Regions from separate parts of the Streptomyces sp. NPDC048419 genome, predicted to be linked through region 1. Evidence: predicted binding sites of a transcription regulator. Region 1 holds the regulator's gene; the other holds the start of a gene.
What was found. Region 1 encodes HrcA, which represses chaperone genes, less so after heat shock. Its sites were predicted from a motif close to TTNGCACTCNGNNNNNCNGAGTGCNAA; they were not measured.
Positions count from the first base shown of each region.

Region 2: the regulator HrcA is predicted to act here: its motif matches at 2,239-2,265, upstream of groL (chaperonin GroEL).

Region 1 covers NZ_JBICXT010000002.1:662,066-666,421, forward strand. Annotated here, with positions in the region: gene ACGFYN_RS06890 (DUF3097 domain-containing protein) at 1-168, opposite strand, end outside; gene ACGFYN_RS06895 (MBL fold metallo-hydrolase) at 203-931, opposite strand; gene hrcA (heat-inducible transcriptional repressor HrcA) at 1,083-2,099, shown strand; gene dnaJ (molecular chaperone DnaJ) at 2,100-3,236, shown strand; gene ACGFYN_RS06910 (nitronate monooxygenase) at 3,337-4,356, shown strand, end outside.
Region 2 covers NZ_JBICXT010000015.1:187,586-191,941, reverse strand. Annotated here, with positions in the region: gene thrC (threonine synthase) at 1-1,018, shown strand, start outside; gene ACGFYN_RS28985 (MoaD/ThiS family protein) at 1,135-1,410, shown strand; gene ACGFYN_RS28980 (cold-shock protein) at 1,861-2,067, shown strand; gene groL (chaperonin GroEL) at 2,429-4,051, shown strand; gene ACGFYN_RS28970 (NADH:flavin oxidoreductase) at 4,277-4,356, shown strand, end outside.

The DNA of each region.
Region 1 (4,356 bases):
CTTGCCGAAGCGGTCCTCCAGCGTCACCGTGCCCGCCTCGCAGCGGATCACCGCGCCGCAGAAACCGGTGCCGGGCTCCTCGACCACCAGACCCGGCTCGGCCGCGACCTCCGGCACCGGCTTGGGCTTCTTCCACGGCGGGGTGAGGTCGGCGGAGTACTGGCGCATTCGGATGACGATAGGAGAACCGGCCGGGCGGCGGTCACGACACGCCGAAACGCGCCGCCAGCTCGTCCCGCTGAGCCCGCACGAACCGCGCGTCCACCACCGCTCCGTGACCGGGCACGTACAGCGCGTCCTCGCCGCCCAGCGCGAGCAGCCGGTCGAGCGCGGCCGGCCAGTGCGACGGCACGGCGTCGGAACCGGCCTGCGGCTCGCCGGACTCCTCGACCAGGTCGCCGCAGAAGACCACCTCGGGCGAGCCCGGCACCAGCACCACCAGGTCGTGGGCCGTGTGGCCCGGGCCCACGTTCGCCAGCAGGACCTGCCGGCCGCCGCCCAGGTCGAGGGTCCACTCGCCGGAGACGTGGTGCCGGGGAGCGGGCAGCGCGTCCACCGCCTCCTCGGCGGCGTGCGCGTCCAGGCCGTTGCCCACCGCGTCGGACCGCAGCTCCTCGCGCGCGTGCCGTGCCTCGAAGAGCGCGTCCATGCCCACCGCGCCGTACACCTCGGTGCCCGCGAACGCCGCCGCCCCGAAGACGTGGTCGAAGTGCGGATGCGTGAGGGCGAGATGGGTCACACGGTGGCCGGCGAGCTCCTGCGCCTCGGTGCGCAGCCGCGTGCCCTCCGCGAGGCTGGAGCCCGCGTCGACCAAGAGCGCCATGCCCTCGCCGACGACCAGCCCGGCCGTGCAGTCCCAGCGCGGAAGCCGGCAGCGCCCGACCCCGGCCGCCACCCGCTCCCACCCGAGCTCTTCCCAAGTCACCGTCATACGGCGACGCTAGCGGTACAAGCCGGTCCGGCCGGGACTGCCTTGCCCGGGGCGTACCCCACCGCCGTACACTGGGCCGGGGAACTCTGGCACTCGGACGGACAGAGTGCCAGGCGAAGCGCCCGGGGACGACTTTCTGGAGGTGTGCGCGATGCTGAGTGAACGACGGCTCCAGGTCCTGCGCGCCATCGTCCAGGACTACGTCGGCACCGAGGAGCCGGTGGGCTCCAAGGCCCTGACCGAGCGGCACGGCCTCGGAGTCTCCCCGGCCACCGTGCGCAACGACATGGCGGCCCTGGAGGACGAGGGGTACATCGCCCAGCCGCACACCAGCGCCGGGCGCATCCCGACCGACAAGGGCTACCGGCTGTTCGTCGACAAGCTCGCCGGAGTCAAGCCGATGACCGGGCCCGAGCGGCGGGCCATCCAGAACTTCCTCGACGGCGCCGTCGACCTGGACGACGTCGTGGCGCGGACCGTGCGGCTGCTCGCGCAGCTGACCCGGCAGGTCGCCGTCGTGCAGTACCCCTCGCTGACCCGCTCGACGGTGCGGCACGTGGAGCTGCTCTCGCTCGCTCCCGCGCGCGTGATGCTCGTGCTGATCACCGACACCGGCCGGGTGGAGCAGCGCATGGTCGACTGCCCGGCGCCGTTCGGGGAGGCCTCGCTGGCGGATCTGCGGGCGCGGCTGAACAGCAAGGTCGCGGGCCGCCGCTTCGCGGACGTCCCGCGACTGGTCGAGGACCTCCCCGAGGGCTTCGACGTCGAGGACCGGGGTACGGTCTCGACGGTGCTCTCCACCCTCCTGGAGACACTCGTCGAGGAGAACGAGGAGCGGCTGATGATCGGCGGCACCGCCAATCTGACCCGCTTCGGGCATGACTTCCCCCTCACCATCCGCCCCGTCCTGGAGGCGCTGGAGGAGCAGGTCGTGCTCCTCAAGTTGCTTGGAGAGGCGGGGGATTCGGGCATGACGGTGCGCATCGGGCACGAGAACGCCTATGAGGGACTCAACTCCACTTCTGTGGTGTCGGTGGGCTACGGTTCGGGCGGCGAGGCAGTCGCCAAGCTCGGCGTGGTCGGACCGACCCGCATGGACTACCCGGGAACGATGGGAGCGGTACGCGCAGTGGCACGGTACGTCGGACAGATCCTGGCGGAGTCGTAAGTGGCCACGGACTACTACGCCGTTCTAGGCGTGCGCCGCGACGCGTCGCAGGAAGAGATCAAGAAGGCCTTCCGGCGGCTCGCGCGCGAGCTGCACCCGGACGTCAATCCGGACCCGAAGACCCAGGAGCGGTTCAAGGAGATCAACGCCGCCTACGAGGTGCTGTCGGACCCGCAGAAGAAGCAGGTCTACGACCTCGGCGGCGACCCGCTCTCGCAGGCGGGCGGCGCGGGCGCGGGCGGTTTCGGCGCCGGTGGCTTCGGCAACTTCTCCGACATCATGGACGCCTTCTTCGGCACGGCGTCGCAGCGCGGTCCGCGCTCGCGCACCCGCCGCGGCCAGGACGCCATGATCCGGCTGGAGATCGAGCTCGACGAGGCGGCCTTCGGCACGACCAAGGACATCCAGGTCGACACGGCGATCGTCTGCTCCACCTGCAGCGGTGAGGGCGCGGCGCCGGGCACCACCGCCCAGACCTGCGACATGTGCCGCGGCCGCGGTGAGGTCTCGCAGGTCACCCGGTCCTTCCTGGGCCAGGTCATGACCTCGCGGCCGTGCCCGCAGTGCCAGGGCTTCGGCACCGTGGTGCCCAGCCCCTGCCCGGAGTGCGCGGGCGACGGCCGGGTCCGCTCCCGCCGTACGCTCACGGTCAAGATCCCCGCCGGTGTGGACAACGGCACCCGCATCCAGCTCGCGGGCGAGGGCGAGGTCGGCCCCGGCGGCGGCCCCGCAGGCGATCTCTACGTCGAGATCCACGAGCTGCCGCACTCGACGTTCCAGCGGCGCGGCGACGACCTGCACTGCACGGTCACGATCCCGATGACGGCGGCGTCCCTCGGCACCAAGGTCCCGCTGGAGACGCTGGACGGCATGGAGGAGGTCGACATCCGGCCCGGTACCCAGTCCGGCCAGTCGATCCCGCTGCACAGCCGGGGCGTGACGCATCTGCGGGGCGGCGGCCGCGGCGACCTCATCGTGCACGTCGAGGTCCAGACCCCCAACAAGCTCGACCCCGACCAGGAGCGCCTCCTGCGCGAACTGGCCAAGCTCCGCGGCGAGGAGCGCCCGACAGGGCAGTTCCAGCCGGGTCAGCAGGGACTGTTCTCGCGGCTGAAGGACGCCTTCAACGGACGCTGAGTCACACGCGTCACGGCCGCCCGTACGAAGGGCGCGGGCGGCCCATGTGAAGGGGACGGGTGGATTCGGACTTGTTCGGAGGACGTGACAACATGCCGTCATGTCCTCCGCGCTGACCGATCTCTTCCGTCATCCGATCGTGCAGGCCCCCATGGCGGGCGGCGTCTCCGTACCCCATCTCGCGCAGGCCGTGTCCGAGGCGGGCGGGCTGGGGTTCCTGGCCGCCGGGTACAAGACGGCCGACGGCATGTACCAGGAGATCAAGCAGCTCCGCGGGCTGACCACCCGCCCCTTCGGCGTGAACCTGTTCCTGCCGCAGCCCGACCACGCCGACCCCGGCGCGGTCGAGATCTACGCCCACCAGCTGGCCGGCGAGGCCGCCTGGTACGAGACCGAGCTCGGCGACCCGGACACCGGCCGCGACGACGGCTTCGACGCCAAGCTCGCCGTGCTGCTCGACAACCCCGTGCCGGTGGTCTCCTTCCACTTCGGTGTGCCGAGCCGCGAGGTGATCGACTCCCTGCACCGCGCCGGAACCTTCACCCTGGTCGCCGCGACGACCGCGGAGGAGGCCCTCGCGGTGGAGCGCGCCGGCGCCGACGCGGTCGTGGCGCAGGGCGTGGAGGCCGGCGGCCACCAGGGCACGCACCGGGACGGCCCGGAGAACAACGGCGCCGGTATCGGCCTGCTGTCCCTCGTCGCCCAGGTGCGCGAGACGGTGAGCATCCCTATCGTCGCCGCCGGCGGCATCATGCGCGGCGGGCAGATCGCCGGGGTGCTGGCGGCGGGCGCGAGCGCGGCCCAACTCGGCACGGCGTTCCTCGCCACCCCGGAGTCCGGCGCGAACGCCGTCCACAAGCAGGCGCTGACCAACCCCCTGTTCGTACGTACGGAGTTGACCCGTGCGTTCAGCGGCCGCCCGGCCCGCGGCCTGGTCAACCGCTTCATGCGCGAGCACGGCCCGTACGCCCCCGCCGCCTACCCGGAGGTCCACCACCTCACCGCGCCGCTGCGCAAGAAGGCCGCCGCGTCCGGCGACGCGCAGGGCATGGCGCTGTGGGCGGGCCAGGGCCACCGCATGGCGCGCGAACTTCCGGCCGGTCAGCTGGTGGAGGTCCTC
Region 2 (4,356 bases), on a different contig from region 1:
CATCAACCCCGGCTGGACCAAGCTCGTCAAGGCCGACAACCTCGCCCGCGAGCTGGGCGTGACCGGCGGCCTGTACGTCAAGGACGACTCAGGCAACCCGACGCACTCCTTCAAGGACCGCGTCGTCGCGCAGGCCCTGGAGGCGGCGCGCGTCTTCGGCTTCACCACCCTGTCCTGCTCCTCCACCGGCAACCTGGCCGGCGCCGTGGGCGCCGCGGCGGCCCGCGCCGGATTCCGCTCCTGCGTCTTCATCCCGCACGACTTGGAGCAGGGCAAGGTCGTCATGGCCGCGGTCTACGGCGGCGAGCTCGTCGGCATCGAGGGCAACTACGACGACGTGAACCGCTTCTGCTCCGAGCTGATCGGCGACCCGGTCGGCGAGGGCTGGGGCTTCGTCAACGTCAACCTGCGGCCGTACTACGCCGAGGGCTCCAAGACCCTGGCGTACGAGATCTGCGAGCAGCTCGGCTGGCGGCTGCCGGACCAGCTGGTGATCCCGATCGCCTCCGGCTCGCAGCTCACGAAGATCGACAAGGGTCTGCAGGAGCTGATCAAGCTCGGGCTCGTCGAGGACAAGCCGTACAAGATCTTCGGCGCCCAGGCCGAGGGCTGCTCGCCGGTCTCGACGGCGTACAAGGCGGGGCACGACGTGGTCCGCCCGCAGAAGCCGAACACCATCGCCAAGTCGCTGGCGATCGGCAACCCCGCCGACGGTCCGTACGTGCTCGACATCGCGCGGCGTACCGGTGGCGCGGTGGAGGACGTGAACGACGAGCAGGTCGTCGACGCGATTCGGCTGCTCGCCCGGACCGAGGGGATCTTCGCGGAGACCGCCGGGGGCGTGACCGTCGGCGTGACGAAGAAGCTGATCGAGAGCGGGGCGCTGGATCCGGCGCTGACCACGGTCGTTCTCAACACCGGGGACGGGCTGAAGACGCTGGATGCGGTGGCCGGTACGGGGCTGACCGCGACCATTCGTCCGAGCCTCGAGTCGTTCCGTGAGGCCGGGCTCGCGTAAAGCGGCTCGTCCCTCGTCTGCGGGCCGGTGGGGGCTGGTCGCGCCCACGCGGCGGTAGCCGCACATCCAACGCAGCCCCGCGCCCCTTGAAAGCCACACCTGACCGGAGGTTCCACGTGAGCGTCAACGTTCGTATCCCGACCATCCTGCGCACCTACACCGGCGGCCAGGCCGAGGTGACCGCCGAAGGCGGCACTCTCGCCGAGGTCATCGCCGATCTGGAGAAGAACCACACGGGTATTGCCGCCCGTGTGCTCGACGACCAGGGCAAGCTGCGCCGCTTCGTCAATGTCTATGTGAACGACGACGACGTGCGTTTCGAGCAGGGCCTCGAGACGGCCACTCCGGACGGCGCCGGCGTCTCGATCATCCCGGCCGTCGCCGGAGGCTGACCAACAGGTCGCGCGCCCCGATTATTACCGTCGGTAAGGTCGGTTACGAAGAGTTCATCGAATTGCCCCCTCCGTGAGAGAAGCGGAGGGGGCAATTCTGCATGGTTGAGCACGGTACAGTTGGGGAACCGGCTCGGATCTGCATGCCGGATGCATATGGCTTCTGACTTCTCGGGCAGCGAGAAGTCGCCAAAGTGTGTAGGTTTTTTGCGTCTTATGCTCCTTTTATGGGGCCCGACTTGCCCTGAATTCTGGCGAATTCTCAGTAAATTCCCGACCGGTCGTGCCCGGAATTCTCGTCCGATTGACCTGTTGCAGACGGCAGTTGGACAGATACATTCAGCCGCGGTCGACGCGTTCCGGCGCACGCCCCCAACCGTGGGGGGTGAGGTCTGACCCGGATCCGCGAAGTGCGGGTCCGTGCAAGGGCCAGTAATAGGGGAGTTAGGCATGGCTCAGGGCACCGTCAAGTGGTTCAACGCGGAGAAGGGGTACGGCTTCATCGCGGTCGACGGTGGTGCGGATGTTTTCGTCCACTACAGCGCGATTCAGATGGACGGTTACCGCACCCTGGAAGAGGGTCAGCGGGTCGATTTCGAGATCTCGCAGGGCCAGAAGGGGCCGCAGGCGGACATGGTCCGACTGGCGACCAGCTGAAGCACGCGCCGGGTCACATCGCAGCGACGTTCTTCTTTTCTTGATCGAAGGGTCCGCGCCCTGGGTGCGGACCCTTCGGCATGCCCGGGCCCGGGCCGGCGGAGGCTCGCGGTCCGCCCACCCGGAAGCCCCGCCCGGCCCTTGGGACGCCGGCCCAGTCCCCGGGAGGCGCTTGCACTCGCATGGGTCGAGTGCTAATCATTGGCGTTAGCACTCTGAAGGTGAGAGTGACAAAGAAGGACCGGGTCGGTGAGGCCCGCAGGCCGGGTGGGGCAAGGAACCCACGGGTCGGCGAGCCGTCCGTCGCGGGCGCGGGCGCGGTCCGAAGGAATCACCCCCAGTCCTGGAGGGACCACTTCACATGGCCAAGATCATCGCGTTCGACGAGGAGGCGCGGCGCGGCCTCGAGCGCGGCATGAACCAGCTCGCGGACGCCGTCAAGGTGACGCTCGGCCCCAAGGGCCGCAACGTCGTCCTCGAGAAGAAGTGGGGCGCCCCCACGATCACCAACGATGGTGTCTCCATCGCCAAGGAGATCGAGCTCGAGGACCCGTACGAGAAGATCGGCGCCGAGCTGGTCAAGGAAGTCGCCAAGAAGACGGACGACGTCGCCGGTGACGGTACGACCACCGCGACCGTTCTCGCCCAGGCCCTGGTCAAGGAGGGCCTGCGCAACGTAGCCGCCGGCGCCAACCCGATGGCCCTCAAGCGCGGTATCGAGAAGGCCGTCGAGGCCGTCTCCGGTGCCCTGCTCGAGCAGGCCAAGGACGTGGAGACCAAGGAGCAGATCGCTTCGACGGCCTCCATCTCCGCCGCCGACACCCAGATCGGCGAGCTCATCGCCGAGGCCATGGACAAGGTCGGCAAGGAAGGCGTCATCACCGTCGAGGAGTCCCAGACCTTCGGTCTGGAGCTCGAGCTCACCGAGGGTATGCGCTTCGACAAGGGCTACATCTCGGCGTACTTCGCCACCGACATGGAGCGGATGGAGGCGTCGCTCGACGACCCGTACATCCTCATCGCCAACTCCAAGATCGGCTCCGTCAAGGACCTGCTCCCGCTCCTGGAGAAGGTCATGCAGTCGGGCAAGCCGCTGCTGATCATCGCCGAGGACGTCGAGGGCGAGGCCCTGTCGACCCTGGTCGTCAACAAGATCCGCGGCACCTTCAAGTCCGTCGCCGTCAAGGCCCCGGGCTTCGGTGACCGCCGCAAGGCGATGCTGAACGACATCGCCATCCTCACCGGCGGCGAGGTCATCTCCGAGGAGGTCGGTCTCAAGCTCGAGAACACCTCCCTCGACCTGCTGGGCCGCGCCCGCAAGGTGGTCATCACCAAGGACGAGACCACCATCGTCGACGGCGCCGGTTCCACGGACCAGGTGCAGGGCCGGGTCAACCAGATCCGCGCCGAGATCGAGAACAGCGACTCGGACTACGACCGCGAGAAGCTGCAGGAGCGCCTGGCGAAGCTCGCCGGCGGTGTCGCGGTCATCAAGGCCGGCGCCGCCACCGAGGTGGAGCTCAAGGAGCGCAAGCACCGCATCGAGGACGCCGTCCGCAACGCGAAGGCCGCCGTCGAGGAGGGCATCGTCGCCGGTGGTGGCGTCGCGCTCATCCAGGCGTCCACCGTCTTCGAGAAGCTGGACCTCGAGGGTGACGAGGCGACCGGCGCCAACGCCGTGCGCATCGCGCTCGAGGCCCCGCTGAAGCAGATCGCCGTCAACGCCGGCCTCGAGGGCGGTGTCGTGGTGGAGAAGGTGCGCAACCTGACCCCGGGGCACGGCCTGAACGCCGCGACCGGCGAGTACGTCGACCTGGTCAAGGAAGGCATCATCGACCCGGCGAAGGTGACCCGCTCTGCTCTGCAGAACGCCGCCTCCATCGCCGCGCTCTTCCTGACCACCGAGGCCGTCATCGCCGACAAGCCGGAGAAGGCCGCCGCGCCCGCCGGTGGCGGCATGCCGGGCGGTGACATGGACTTCTGATCGACCGGTTCCGGTTGATCGAGGTACCTGCCGAGGGCGGTATCCCCTGTTTCGACAGGGGGTGCCGCCCTTCGCTGTGTCCGGGGTCACAGCCGCAGGTGGCGGGGTGCGGAATGTGCGGTGGCGCATAGGCGGTTGCTTAAGGCAGTGCAACAATGCGCATGCACATACCAGCTGGTTCAGCGCAGCCGCTGACCGACAGATCCACTCGCTAGGAGCCCCCACGTGACCGTCACCGAGTCCCACGCCTCTCGTGCGGCCCAGATACTGTCCCGGCCGACCGCGATCAACGGCCTGACCGTCCC